2 regions of the Rossellomorea marisflavi genome follow, and region 2 is predicted to be linked to the other one. Evidence: a T-box and tRNA genes for the amino acid it is inferred to sense, from the RefSeq annotation. Region 2 holds a T-box; the other holds one or more tRNA genes.
What was found. The T-box of region 2 lies ahead of tyrS (tyrosine--tRNA ligase). A T-box ahead of a tRNA ligase gene usually reads a tRNA of that ligase, here a tRNA-Tyr.
Positions count from the first base shown of each region.

Region 1: it encodes a tRNA-Tyr, which carries the amino acid that the T-box ahead of tyrS (tyrosine--tRNA ligase) is inferred to sense. The anticodon was not compared.

Region 1 is NZ_CP081870.1:3,715,980-3,723,249, forward strand. It holds rRNA gene K6T23_RS19290 (23S ribosomal RNA) at 1-2,109, opposite strand, end outside; rRNA gene K6T23_RS19295 (16S ribosomal RNA) at 2,267-3,817, opposite strand; tRNA gene K6T23_RS19300 (tRNA-Asn) at 4,079-4,153, opposite strand; tRNA gene K6T23_RS19305 (tRNA-Ile) at 4,162-4,238, opposite strand; tRNA gene K6T23_RS19310 (tRNA-Gly) at 4,253-4,326, opposite strand; tRNA gene K6T23_RS19315 (tRNA-Leu) at 4,342-4,426, opposite strand; tRNA gene K6T23_RS19320 (tRNA-Cys) at 4,449-4,522, opposite strand; tRNA gene K6T23_RS19325 (tRNA-Gln) at 4,527-4,601, opposite strand; tRNA gene K6T23_RS19330 (tRNA-His) at 4,608-4,683, opposite strand; tRNA gene K6T23_RS19335 (tRNA-Trp) at 4,696-4,769, opposite strand; tRNA gene K6T23_RS19340 (tRNA-Tyr) at 4,812-4,895, opposite strand; tRNA gene K6T23_RS19345 (tRNA-Phe) at 4,901-4,976, opposite strand; tRNA gene K6T23_RS19350 (tRNA-Asp) at 5,011-5,087, opposite strand; tRNA gene K6T23_RS19355 (tRNA-Met) at 5,212-5,285, opposite strand; tRNA gene K6T23_RS19360 (tRNA-Ser) at 5,309-5,401, opposite strand; tRNA gene K6T23_RS19365 (tRNA-Ile) at 5,413-5,486, opposite strand; tRNA gene K6T23_RS19370 (tRNA-Met) at 5,507-5,580, opposite strand; tRNA gene K6T23_RS19375 (tRNA-Ala) at 5,617-5,692, opposite strand; tRNA gene K6T23_RS19380 (tRNA-Pro) at 5,701-5,777, opposite strand; tRNA gene K6T23_RS19385 (tRNA-Arg) at 5,784-5,860, opposite strand; tRNA gene K6T23_RS19390 (tRNA-Gly) at 5,951-6,025, opposite strand; tRNA gene K6T23_RS19395 (tRNA-Leu) at 6,029-6,113, opposite strand; tRNA gene K6T23_RS19400 (tRNA-Lys) at 6,124-6,199, opposite strand; tRNA gene K6T23_RS19405 (tRNA-Thr) at 6,236-6,311, opposite strand; tRNA gene K6T23_RS19410 (tRNA-Val) at 6,415-6,490, opposite strand; tRNA gene K6T23_RS19415 (tRNA-Glu) at 6,494-6,568, opposite strand; gene K6T23_RS19420 (hypothetical protein) at 6,762-6,908, opposite strand; gene K6T23_RS19425 (TcaA NTF2-like domain-containing protein) at 7,065-7,270, opposite strand, start outside.
Region 2 is NZ_CP081870.1:3,080,327-3,087,596, reverse strand. It holds gene acsA (acetate--CoA ligase) at 1-679, shown strand, start outside; gene K6T23_RS16115 (transglycosylase domain-containing protein) at 722-3,658, opposite strand; T-box leader at 3,804-4,017, shown strand; gene tyrS (tyrosine--tRNA ligase) at 4,070-5,332, shown strand; gene K6T23_RS16105 (hypothetical protein) at 5,398-5,544, opposite strand; gene K6T23_RS16100 (hypothetical protein) at 6,086-6,232, shown strand; gene rpsD (30S ribosomal protein S4) at 6,340-6,942, opposite strand.

The sequences.
Region 1 (7,270 bases), 640 kb from region 2:
AAGCTCCACGGGGTCTTTCCGTCCTGTCGCGGGTAACCTGCATCTTCACAGGTACTATAATTTCACCGAGTCTCTCGTTGAGACAGTGCCCAGATCGTTACGCCTTTCGTGCGGGTCGGAACTTACCCGACAAGGAATTTCGCTACCTTAGGACCGTTATAGTTACGGCCGCCGTTTACTGGGGCTTCGATTCGCACCTTCGCTTGCGCTAAGCACTCCTCTTAACCTTCCAGCACCGGGCAGGCGTCAGCCCCTATACTTCGCCTTACGGCTTCGCAGAGACCTGTGTTTTTGCTAAACAGTCGCCTGGGCCTATTCACTGCGGCTCTCTCGGGCTTGCACCCTACCAGAGCACCCCTTCTCCCGAAGTTACGGGGTCATTTTGCCGAGTTCCTTAACGAGAGTTCTCTCGCTCACCTTAGGATTCTCTCCTCGCCTACCTGTGTCGGTTTGCGGTACGGGCACCATCTTCCTCGCTAGAGGCTTTTCTTGGCAGTGTGGAATCAGGAACTTCGCTACTATAATTCGCTCGCTATCACAGCTCAGCCTTCACGATGATGGGATTTGCCTCATCATCAGCCTAACTGCTTAGACGCACATATCCAGCAGTGCGCTTACCCTATCCTCCTGCGTCCCCCCATTGCTCAAATGGAAGAAAGGTGGTACAGGAATATCAACCTGTTGTCCATCGTCTACGCCTATCGGCCTCGACTTAGGTCCCGACTAACCCTGAGCGGACGAGCCTTCCTCAGGAAACCTTAGGCATTCGGTGGATGGGATTCTCACCCATCTTTCGCTACTCATACCGGCATTCTCACTTCTAAGCACTCCACCAGTCCTTACGGTCTAGCTTCGCAGTCCTTAGAACGCTCTCCTACCACTGACACCAAACGGTGTCAATCCACAGCTTCGGTGATACGTTTAGCCCCGGTACATTTTCGGCGCAGAGTCACTCGACCAGTGAGCTATTACGCACTCTTTAAATGGTGGCTGCTTCTAAGCCAACATCCTGGTTGTCTAAGCAACTCCACATCCTTTTCCACTTAACGTATACTTTGGGACCTTAGCTGGTGGTCTGGGCTGTTTCCCTTTCGACTACGGATCTTATCACTCGCAGTCTGACTCCCATGGATAAGTCTTTGGCATTCGGAGTTTGTCTGAATTCGGTAACCCGATGAGGGCCCCTAGTCCAAACAGTGCTCTACCTCCAAGACTCTTACAACATGAGGCTAGCCCTAAAGCTATTTCGGAGAGAACCAGCTATCTCCAGGTTCGATTGGAATTTCTCCGCTACCCACACCTCATCCCCGCACTTTTCAACGTGCGTGGGTTCGGACCTCCATCCAGTGTTACCTGGACTTCATCCTGGACATGGGTAGATCACCTGGTTTCGGGTCTACGACCACATACTCATTCGCCCTATTCAGACTCGCTTTCGCTGCGGCTCCGTCTTCTCAACTTAACCTTGCATGGGATCGTAACTCGCCGGTTCATTCTACAAAAGGCACGCCATCACCCGTTAACGGGCTCTGACTACTTGTAGGCACACGGTTTCAGGTTCTATTTCACTCCCCTTCCGGGGTGCTTTTCACCTTTCCCTCACGGTACTGGTTCACTATCGGTCACTAGGGAGTATTTAGCCTTGGGAGATGGTCCTCCCAGCTTCCGACGGGATTTCACGTGTCCCGCCGTACTCAGGATCCACTCAAGAGGGAACGAAGTTTCGACTACAGGGTTGTTACCTTCTTTGACGAGCCTTTCCAGACTTCTTCGTCTACCCCGTTCCTTTGTAACTCCGTATAGAGTGTCCTACAACCCCAAGAGGCAAGCCTCTTGGTTTGGGCTAATCCCGTTTCGCTCGCCGCTACTCAGGGAATCGCATTTGCTTTCTCTTCCTCCAGGTACTTAGATGTTTCAGTTCCCTGGGTCTGCCTTCCATGCTCTATGTATTCAAGCAAGGATACTGTTCCATTACGAACAGTGGGTTCCCCCATTCGGAAATCTTCGGATCAGCTCACTTACAGCTCCCCGAAGCATATCGGTGTTAGTCCCGTCCTTCGTCGGCTCCTAGTGCCAAGGCATCCACCGTGCGCCCTTATTAACTTAACCGAATTGGTTAAAAACCTAAAATGGCGATACTCGGTAATTTCTTGACTATCAATAAAACTTTATCTAGTTTTCAAAGAACAATATAGAAGATGGATTTAAACCATCAAAACTGAACAAAACTTCGACGTCGTCAAACGTTTTAGTAAATCTTCCTTAGAAAGGAGGTGATCCAGCCGCACCTTCCGATACGGCTACCTTGTTACGACTTCACCCCAATCATCTGTCCCACCTTAGGCGGCTGGCTCCAAAAGGTTACCTCACCGACTTCGGGTGTTACAAACTCTCGTGGTGTGACGGGCGGTGTGTACAAGGCCCGGGAACGTATTCACCGCGGCATGCTGATCCGCGATTACTAGCGATTCCAGCTTCATGTAGGCGAGTTGCAGCCTACAATCCGAACTGAGAACGGTTTTATGGGATTGGCTAAACCTCGCGGTCTTGCAGCCCTTTGTACCGTCCATTGTAGCACGTGTGTAGCCCAGGTCATAAGGGGCATGATGATTTGACGTCATCCCCACCTTCCTCCGGTTTGTCACCGGCAGTCATCTTAGAGTGCCCAACTGAATGCTGGCAACTAAGATCAAGGGTTGCGCTCGTTGCGGGACTTAACCCAACATCTCACGACACGAGCTGACGACAACCATGCACCACCTGTCACTCTGTCCCCCGAAGGGGAAAGCCCTATCTCTAGGGTTGTCAGAGGATGTCAAGACCTGGTAAGGTTCTTCGCGTTGCTTCGAATTAAACCACATGCTCCACCGCTTGTGCGGGCCCCCGTCAATTCCTTTGAGTTTCAGTCTTGCGACCGTACTCCCCAGGCGGAGTGCTTAATGCGTTAGCTGCAGCACTAAAGGGCGGAAACCCTCTAACACTTAGCACTCATCGTTTACGGCGTGGACTACCAGGGTATCTAATCCTGTTTGCTCCCCACGCTTTCGCGCCTCAGTGTCAGTTACAGACCAGAAAGTCGCCTTCGCCACTGGTGTTCCTCCAAATATCTACGCATTTCACCGCTACACTTGGAATTCCACTTTCCTCTTCTGCACTCAAGTTCCCCAGTTTCCAATGACCCTCCACGGTTGAGCCGTGGGCTTTCACATCAGACTTAAGAAACCACCTGCGCGCGCTTTACGCCCAATAATTCCGGACAACGCTTGCCACCTACGTATTACCGCGGCTGCTGGCACGTAGTTAGCCGTGGCTTTCTGGTTAGGTACCGTCAAGGCGCCGCCCTATTCGAACGGCACTTGTTCTTCCCTAACAACAGAGTTTTACGATCCGAAAACCTTCTTCACTCACGCGGCGTTGCTCCGTCAGACTTTCGTCCATTGCGGAAGATTCCCTACTGCTGCCTCCCGTAGGAGTCTGGGCCGTGTCTCAGTCCCAGTGTGGCCGATCACCCTCTCAGGTCGGCTACGCATCGTCGCCTTGGTGAGCCATTACCTCACCAACTAGCTAATGCGCCGCGGGTCCATCTGTAAGTGATAGCCGAAGCCACCTTTCAACCTTCCCCCATGCGGGGGTAGGTGTTATCCGGTATTAGCCCCGGTTTCCCGGAGTTATCCCAGTCTTACAGGCAGGTTACCCACGTGTTACTCACCCGTCCGCCGCTGATCTCAGGGAGCAAGCTCCCATCGATCCGCTCGACTTGCATGTATTAGGCACGCCGCCAGCGTTCGTCCTGAGCCAGGATCAAACTCTCCATAAAAAGTTTGAATAGCTCTTTTAAAAATAAATCTAGAATTAACGTTGACGTGTTTGTCTTGTTTTGTTCAGTTTTCAAGGTTCAAATATCAAGTGCTTCTCTCGAAGCGACCCTTACTATATTACAGTAATCGATGTTTGTTGTCAATACTTTATTTTAAAAAGTTTTTGACGACATTGCCTCAGCAACAATTACCAGCTTACCAATTAACTTCGCAGAAGTCAACTTCTTTTTCAAACTTTTTCAAAAAATTTTAAAAAGAAATGGCTCCGCAGGCAAGATTCGAACTTGCGACCGATCGGTTAACAGCCGATAGCTCTACCACTGAGCTACTGCGGAATGGTAGATGGTGGGCCTAAGTGGACTCGAACCACCGACCTCACGCTTATCAGGCGTGCGCTCTAACCAGCTGAGCTATAGGCCCGCATGAAAATAAATTGGAGCGGGTGATGGGAATCGAACCCACGACATCAGCTTGGAAGGCTGAGGTTTTACCATTAAACTACACCCGCATGTTAAATTGAAAATGGTACCGGTGGCCGGGGTCGAACCGGCACTCCTTACGGAACACGATTTTGAGTCGTGCGCGTCTGCCTATTCCGCCACACCGGCAGGTGCTGAAAAAAAATAAAATTGGAGGCGGTAACCGGATTTGAACCGGTGGTGAAGGTTTTGCAGACCTCTGCCTTACCACTTGGCTATACCGCCTTATTGGCTGGGCTAGCTGGATTCGAACCAACGCATGTCGCAGTCAAAGTGCGATGCCTTACCGCTTGGCTATAGCCCAATAATATGGGGCGACTGATGGGAATCGAACCCACGAATGCCGGAACCACAATCCGGTGCGTTAACCACTTCGCCACAATCGCCATGTGTTTTTTTGGCAGGGGCAGTAGGAATCGAACCCACACCAAAGGTTTTGGAGACCTTCGTTCTACCGTTAAACTATGCCCCTATATAGATCGTTCTATACTTGAACCTAGTTCAAGAAAACAAATGGTGGAGGGGGGCAGATTCGAACTGCCGAACCCGAAGGAGCGGATTTACAGTCCGCCGCGTTTAGCCACTTCGCTACCCCTCCATCAATGGTGGCTCAGGACGGAATCGAACCGCCGACACATGGATTTTCAGTCCATTGCTCTACCAACTGAGCTACTGAGCCATAAAAGGTCTTTGTTACATATAAAAAAGATAAATGGCGGTCCGGACGGGACTCGAACCCGCGACCTCCTGCGTGACAGGCAGGCATTCTAACCAACTGAACTACCGGACCAAAGCTTTTTGCGATAGCAAAATAGCTATCATTAGTATTCGCATTAGCGAAATAAACATCAATGTGCTGCGATAGCAAAGCTATCATTGTCACTACATCCCGATCCTCTCGGATCAACATGGTATTGCGGGGACAGGATTTGAACCTGCGACCTTCGGGTTATGAGCCCGACGAGCTACCGAACTGCTCCACCCCGCGACGATAAAAGATGAAAGGAAATATGGAGGAGGAAGGGGGATTCGAACCCCCGCGGGCTTTGACACCCCTGTCGGTTTTCAAGACCGATCCCTTCAGCCGGACTTGGGTATTCCTCCGTATGTATAAATGGACCCTGCAGGACTCGAACCTGCGACCGGACGGTTATGAGCCGTCTGCTCTAACCAACTGAGCTAAGGGTCCAAAGCATAACCGTATGTAAATAGCGGCGGAGGGGATCGAACCCCCGACCTCACGGGTATGAACCGTACGCTCTAGCCAGCTGAGCTACACCGCCATGATGAATAACCTATATGTTCGATCAAAGGATCGTTGGTGGAGCCTAGCGGGATCGAACCGCTGACCTCCTGCGTGCAAAGCAGGCGCTCTCCCAGCTGAGCTAAGGCCCCAAAGAAAGTGGTCGGGAAGACAGGATTCGAACCTGCGACCCCTTGGTCCCAAACCAAGTGCTCTACCAAGCTGAGCTACTTCCCGATATAATGGCGCGCCCGAGAGGAGTCGAACCCCTAACCTTTTGATCCGTAGTCAAACGCTCTATCCAATTGAGCTACGGGCGCACGTATTTATTATCCTGCATCAAGTGAATCCAATGAAGGATTGTAAACCTGTGCTTCTGTCGGTCCGCCAATGCGGCGAGGCAACAATAATGGAGCGGAAGACGGGATTCGAACCCGCGACCCCCACCTTGGCAAGGTGGTGTTCTACCACTGAACTACTTCCGCATATGGTGCGGGTGAAGGGACTTGAACCCCCACGCCTTGCGGCGCCAGATCCTAAGTCTGGTGCGTCTGCCAATTCCGCCACACCCGCATGATACAAATGGTGAGCCATGAAGGATTCGAACCTTCGACCCTCTGATTAAAAGTCAGATGCTCTACCAACTGAGCTAATGGCTCGTTCTGCTTGCTTTGTCCAAACCAATCGAACAAAAGTGGTGCCGGCAAGAGGACTTGAACCCCCAACCTACTGATTACAAGTCAGTTGCTCTACCAGTTGAGCTACACCGGCATGGTGTATAATCGTTCTTTTCGCTTTGCCTTAACATCTGCGCAAAGGTTAAGAACTTAATGGTAAGTTATTGTCACTCCGCTTGCGCTTCGTGAAAAAACTATGGTGGAGGATGACGGGATCGAACCGCCGACCCTCTGCTTGTAAGGCAGATGCTCTCCCAGCTGAGCTAATCCTCCAAATGGTGACCCATACGGGATTCGAACCCGTGTTACCGCCGTGAAAGGGCGGTGTCTTAACCGCTTGACCAATGGGCCGTTATGTATGCGTCTCTTAAGGACAAGAATTACTATATCATCTTATTTCGCAGAAGTCAACTTCTTTTCAAAAATATTTCACCGAACGAGTTCGTTTTTTTTCAGCCGGTTGACTGCTAGAAGATTAAGATACCACATATAGGAGTGTTTCCACAATATAAATGTGGTGGTTTTCTAAAAATAAAAAAGACAGCTACAAGAGCTGTACAAGTTTGTCTCCGTGATATCTGGATTTTTCCTGATATTTATTCAACAAACTGCTGTCGTGGGTCGTATCCAGACGGTAATTGAAGGTGAAGAACCAGAACTTATGCCATTCCCTTAAAAATGTACGAAGCATCGCGATCCCTCCTGGTTGGTTAATCTTGTTGCCTTTAGTTTATCAAAGGAATGTAAAGATTATGCTAAGGACGGGTTTGAATGATGTAAAGTTTAATGTGGCAACCATACTGCCCCGCCTTCACCGGGCAGTCCCCTTAGATTTCATTGGTCTCGATCAGCTCCCATACCTGCAGGACGCCGGCAGAATCTGTGATCCATACGTTGTCTTGTAGCTTTTACGGGACACATCTCCAGACGAATCGTAGATATCGAAGGTCTCCTGTGTGGTGACGAGGTAATCGCTACCGTCTTCTTCTATACTAATAACCTTAAAATCAATGACTTCCTCCTTTATATCATTTTCATAAAGATACTCAATAA
Region 2 (7,270 bases):
GTTCAACCTACGCATCCATGATACGTGGTGGATGACGGAAACGGGTGGTCAGCTCATCTGCAACTACCCGAGCATCGAAGTCAAGCCGGGTTCCATGGGCAAGCCGTTCCCTGGTGTGAAAGCGGCGATCGTCGATGATCAGGGGAACGAACTGCCTCCGAACCGGATGGGGAATCTGGCCATCAAAAAAGGCTGGCCGTCCATGATGCGTCAGATCTGGAATAACCCGCAGAAATATGATTCCTACTTCATGCCGGGTGACTGGTACGTATCGGGAGACTCCGCCTACATGGATGAAGAAGGATACTTCTGGTTCCAGGGCCGTGTCGATGATGTGATCATGACGTCGGGTGAGCGCGTCGGTCCGTTCGAAGTGGAGAGCAAACTCGTAGAGCATCCGGCAGTGGCGGAAGCCGGGGTGATCGGCAAGCCCGATCCGGTCCGCGGGGAAATCATCAAGGCGTTCATCGCCCTCCGCGACGGGTATGAGATCAGTGATGAGCTGAAGGAAGAAATCCGCACCTTCGTCAAAAAGGGACTCGCAGCCCACGCAGCACCCCGTGAAATCGAGTTCCGGGATAAGCTTCCGAAGACCAGGAGCGGTAAGATCATGAGGCGCGTCCTGAAAGCATGGGAGCTTGATCTCCCGACCGGTGACCTCAGTACGATGGAAGATTGAATAGAAGAAAGGCCCCCTCATCCTGGATGAGGGGGCCTTTCTTTATTCGTCTGCCGGCTTATCGGGTTCGGCAGGGGGATCTGGTTTTTCTTCAGCCGGCGGATCAGGGGAGTCATCTGATTGACCATCATCCGTCTCTGACTCTTCCGGCTTTTTCGGTTCATCCGGTTTGTCCGGCTTTTTCTCTTCCGGTTTAGCGTTCGTCGGTTTTGCCTTCGGCTTCGAACTGCCGATCTGGACCGTGTTGGATGGCTTGGATTCTTTTCCGGCCACATCGACGGCCACGACATAGTAAGAACCATTCCCTACGCCTGCTGATTGACTGCCACCGGACTTGACGCTTGCCACCTTCTTACCTGAAGAACTGTAAACCCGGTAGCCGACCACATCACTGCTTCCGGACGATGTCCAGGAAACGGAGCTGCCGCCTGCGGAGGCTTTCACTCCTCCAGGGGCCTGTCCATCATCCGACAGTTTATTCTCGGCGACGAGGACGTTCTTGAAGCGGGCGTCTCCGTCTGGGATGAGCTTGCTGGCATCCCCCGGTACCTTGCCGAAGATCCTCTTGACAAAGTCCGGATTCAGGATGACCCCCTGATCGGCGAACTCGTCCGGAGTTTCCGGTAAGGCCATATACTTCTTGCCACCTGCGACGACGTACTTGCTCATGACGAGGCTGTCGTCGGTCTTGGTCGGCACGTATTTGGCATTGAACAGATCGGTCTTCACAAGGCCTGCTTTGCTACAGGCTTCTGAAGGAAGCATGCCCGAGATTGAACAGTACGAACGTTTTACGATCCCGTCCGGTTCCTTGAACGATTCGTCGGGATCGATCAGCTTCGGATCAAGGTCCCGCGTGTCATTCAGCAGATGGGCCCAGAGGCGGATCGTACGTTGTCCATAATGGCCATAGATGGCATCGGAATCAGGTGTCTTCAGTGGAGAAGGCTGATCATATCCAAACCAGGTGCCGAATGTGATGCTCGGATTGGATGCAACGAACCATGAATCATGGTAATCCTGACTTGTGCCCGATTTTCCTGCCCAGTCGGAGGAGAAATTCAGGAACTGCTTGGCATATCGTCCTGTCCCAAGGCTGTAATCCAATGTATCCCTCATCATATCCAAGGTCAGATAGGCGGTCTGAGGGCTGAAGACGTCGACCGGCTTCGATTTATGCTCATAAACCGTTTCACCATTGGAATCCTCGATTTTCTCGATCATATAAGCATCAATAAACTTTCCGCCGTTTGCGAAGGTGGTATAGGCATTCACGTTTTCTTCCACCGTCACTCCCTGGGAAGCAGCACCCAAGGTAAGGGCAAGGTTGTTATCCCGCTTGGTTAGGGAGTCGAAGCCCATTTTCATCAGGAATTGATTGAACGGATCTCGGTCATAAATATTGATGTAATTCCGTGCAGCCGAGATATTCAAGGATTCGGCAAGGGCGTAGCGTGCCGGGTACAGCCCCTTCTCATTGAAGGAGTAATTCTTCGGTGACCAGGCTGCTCCGCTCCCGCTTGCCGCGGAGAATTCCACATCAGGAATCGGTGTTCCTGGCGAAATCGTCCCATATTCAAGGGCCGGTGCGTAAGAGAGGAGAGGTTTCATCGTCGAACCGTTGGAACGAAGGGATTGGGTGGCATGGTTGGTCTGCTCAAGCTTGAAGTCCCTACCGCCCACGAAACTGATGATCCGTCCGCTCTTATTCTCGATCATGATGGCGCCGACTTGGACGGGTTCTTCCACGGTTTCTTCTTTTCCTGTCTCTTCATTGGTCACGGTTTTCGTTTTGGTGACCCCGTACATATTGTATTCGTCTTTCGTTTTTTGCATCTGATCGTATATCTTTTTGTTGATCGTCGAATGGATCTTGTATCCACCGGAGCGGATCTTACGGTCAGCCTGGATTTTGTATTCCTTCGTCAGCTTATCGCTATTTTCCAAGTCTTCTTTCGAATAGCCGTCCTTTTCGGCAAGGACCTCCGTCAGGATATCGATGGAGCGGCTTTCAAGTTCAGCCATGAGCCAAGGATACTTTTCCTGAGGCGTTTTCTTTTTCTTGATGAAATCTTTCTTTAGATCATAAGCGACCGCTTCATCATATTGTTTCTTCGTAATGTATCCTTCGCGATGCATCCGGAACAGAACGGTGTTTTTCCGCTTCAATCCAGCTTCCAGGTCTTCCTTCAGCTCACCCCGATTGGTATAGGGCGTGTAGGTGAAAGGCGCTTGTGGGAGCCCTGCGATGAAGGCGGCTTGCGGAAGGGAAAGATCTTTTGCTTTCACACCGAAGATCCCCTCGGCGGCAGTCTCGACGCCGGCAATATTCTGACCGGATGAATTCCGGCCAAGAGTGGCCATATTGAGGTAGGCCTCGAGGATCTCTTTTTTGTCGAAGAACCGCTCCAGTCTCATGGCAAGGAGGATTTCTTTTGCCTTCCGTTCGAAGGATACTTCATTCGTAAGGATCTGGTTTTTGATGAGCTGCTGGGTGAGTGTGCTTCCGCCTGATTGAGTGGAGGAATTGGTGAATTCCTGCATCACGGCCCGCACGATCGCTTTCGGTACTACTCCGTCATGCTCTTCAAAGTACTCATCCTCCGTTGCGATGACCGCATGCTGCAGATCCACCGATACATCCTTCAGCTTCACTTCTTCCCGCTCGAGGTCGGTACGGAGCTTTCCGAGATATACCTCATCGGCAAAGTAGAGCTGGGAGGTTTCTTCATAGTTATAGATATCATCTTTCATTTCTTCATAGGGGCGCAGAGGCTCGTCTTTGACCAGGGAGGCAAAGTAGCCGGCCCCGACTCCCCCGGCGAAGGCAAAGCCGAGGACGGCTGTGACCATGATGATCAGTAGCAGGTTCCACAGCACGCCATATGTAATCCGGGTCCGTTTTTGAAATCTCGGACTCCTGAATGGTCTCAGTACAGGATCTATTTTATCGAGAAATAATTTCCATTTTTCGTTCATTTATTCATCCCCTCCAGAACATTCCCATTATAGCATAATAGGGTGAATGCGGTCGGAAAAAGTGGAAAAAAGTCTGACGGCTGGAGGGGCAGTCGTTGACTATTCTCGCGGAATATGATAAAAACCATATAGAGTGATTGAAATGTGATACGCAATGATGGGAATAAGTAGTTTGTGTACTCCGTAACGTCCAGAGAGCCGATGGGTGGTGAAAATCGGCACGGCACGCAGACGAATTACCTCCCGGAGCTTTTGTTGTGAACCCAAGTAGCAGCAAACGGTAAGAGCCGTTATTTCAAAAGAGTGAAGGACAGCTTTGTCCTTAATTTGGGTGGTACCGCGCGAACAGCGTCCCTGCATATTTGTGCAGGGGCTTTTTTTATGCGCTAAACGATAAGGAGGAATGGAAAAATGGAATTATTGAAGGATTTGGACTGGAGGGGCATCACGTACCAGCAGACGGATGCCGAAGGACTGGAGAAACAATTGGAGAAGGAAAGCATTTCGATCTACTGCGGGATCGATCCGACGGCAGACAGCATGCATATCGGTCATCTTCTGCCGTTCCTGACGCTGCGCCGCTTCCAGAATGCTGGGCATCGCCCCCTTGTGCTTGTCGGTGGAGCCACGGGTCTCATCGGGGATCCGAGCGGAAAAAGCGAAGAACGCAAGCTTCAGACCGTTGAAGCAATTCAGGAAAATGTTGCATGCATCAAGGTGCAGCTTGAAAGCATCTTCGACTTCCAAGGTGAAAATGGAGCCGTGATGGTGAATAACTATGATTGGATCGGATCCATGGATGTGGTGACCTTCCTTCGAGACTTCGGAAAGAATGTCGGTGTCAACTACATGCTTGCCAAAGACACGATCTCATCCCGTCTTGAGTCCGGGATTTCATTCACGGAATTCACCTACACGATTCTTCAGGCGATGGACTTCAATCACCTGTATGATCACTACAACTGCAAGCTTCAAATCGGAGGAAGCGACCAGTGGGGGAATATCACAACCGGTCTTGAAATGATCCGCAAAACGCATGATGAGGAAACGAAGGCATTCGGATTCACCATCCCCCTTGTTACAAAAGCGGACGGAACGAAATTCGGGAAAACCGAAAGCGGTGCGATCTGGCTCGATCCGAAAAAGACATCACCGTACGAGTTCTACCAGTTCTGGATCAACACGGCGGATGCCGATGTGGTGAAATACCTGAAGTACTTCACCTTCCTCTCTCATGAGGAGATTGATGCGCTTGCTCAATCCGTTGAAACAGAGCCTCATCTGCGTAAAGCTCAAAAAGCCCTCGGTGAAGAAATGACCAAGATGATTCACGGTGAAGAGGCCCTGGACCAGGCGATCCGGATCTCAGCGGCATTGTTCAGCGGCGACATCAAATCCCTATCTGCGGCTGAAATCCTTGAAGGCTTCAAGGACGTCCCGACGGTGGAAGCGTCAGCTTCTGAGGAGCTCGGTCTTGTCGACCTCCTCGTCGATGCGAAGATCTCCCCATCGAAACGCCAAGCGCGTGAAGATGTCGGCAATGGTGCGATCTACATCAACGGTGAACGCACGACGGATTTTCAGCACGTCATGGGGGCAGAGGATAAAATCGAAAACAAATTCACCATCATCCGGAGAGGGAAGAAGAAATACTTCCGTATCCAGTATGTGTGAATGAACGAAAGGTAATGTGAAAAAGGACTTCCCGGGATGGGAAGTCCTTTTTGCGTCATCGGACATTACGACAGCCACGCCGCGATCGTATCACTATATTCAACGATGGCCAGTGCAGCGCCCAATGAGACGGACGAGCCGATCATCCAGATTGCCGTGCGTTTCTTCTGGCGTGGATTGAGCTTTTTGTCGTTCATGACAGAGCACAACACCGTCGAAAGCAAAATCAACGCTACACAAATCCATAGAGTCATTGCATCACCTCCGATAGGGACGAGTCATAACCATCAATAGGAAATGATGGTTTCAACTGGAATCACCTCGTTTTATTTTAGCACACACCAATCGAGCGGAGGGGAAAAGGAGTGAACGCATCGATTGTTCTGCTGTGAATCCGAAGCATGGGACCGTATCGCCACACTTCGATGATCTGTTTCCTCCAGTTGAAAAATTTCTTAGAAGGTACCCTTTCTTGCAGGCAGAACCTATATATAAGATAGGAGATCAGGTGGATGGGGGATGCAAGAATGCAGTCATGACGATCGGTGGAGACGCGCGGAAAAGATGTCAGAGAAGGATTTATTTTCTTCCTTACAAATCTCAACGCTAGATCCTACTGGAACACCTTGTGAAATGGATGTGAAAGACTTATGAAATGGTTGTGAAAGAGAGGTGGAATGAAGGTGGAAACATAAAGAAGAACTTAAAGATCTTAAAGATCTTAAAGATTGTGAAGAAGGAAAAGATGATGATATGTGCGCGAGGCTTAGGGCTGCAGGGACGGTGGACATGAAGACGTTGAAGAACCGGAAGTGGATCATGAGCTGTCAGCCATGGTGGAAGAAGAGGGATCCGGTAGTGGGGATGCATAGGGTAGCGGAAGCGTGCTGGAAGAGGTGATTATTTGCATAGCACTACACTGTGGATTCTCCTCCGATGACGTTTTCCGAACAGAAAAAAACCCCTGAAACGTTGAGAACAACATTCCAAGGGTTTTTGCTTGCTCATTAACGAGAGTAGAACTCAACGATAAGAGCTTCATTGATTTCAGCTGGTAGTTCAGAACGCTCAGGAACGCGTGTGAATGTACCTTCAAGCTTGTCAGCATCGAAAGTAAGGAATTCAGGAACAAAGCTGTTCACTTCCATCGCTTCTTTGATGATGTCAAGGTTGCGTGATTTTTCACGAACTGAGATGACTTGTCCTGGTAGTACGCGGAAAGATGGGATATCTACGCGTGAACCATTCACTGTTACGTGACCGTGGTTGACAAGCTGACGAGCTTGACGACGAGTACGTGCAAGACCAAGACGGTATACAACGTTATCAAGACGGCACTCAAGTAGCGCCATGAAGTTTTCACCGTGCTTACCTTGTAGTTTGCCAGCTTGATCGAACAAGTTGCGGAATTGACGCTCAGTTACTCCGTACATGTGACGAAGTTTTTGTTTCTCTTGAAGTTGAAGACCATACTCAGAGATTTTTTTACGTTGGTTAGGACCATGTTGTCCTGGAGCGTAAGGACGCTTTTCTAGTTCTTTACCCGTTCCGCTTAGAGAGATTCCAAGACGACGGGATAGTTTCCAGCTTGGGCCAGTATATCGAGCCATGAATGACTCCTCCTTTATTGTTTTTATTTTGTTGTAAAATAAAAACACCTATGAACAGCCAATATGTGCATTTTGTTTTCATGTACCTTCGCCCTAGCAGCAGCGGGTTACGAGATACACCTCATGGTAAGAGGAACAAAATACGGTCATAAGGGACTTCACTGAAGCTGCATTATTTTACACAAAGAATATTATATGATGCGGAGTGTCAGAAGTCAAGGAGGGATTTGGACCTATCCAAAAACCCATCATACCTGAAGATCAATCTAGTCCATAAGTCACTTACTATGCTATAATGACGTTTATAGAAAAGTACGAACGTCGTCCA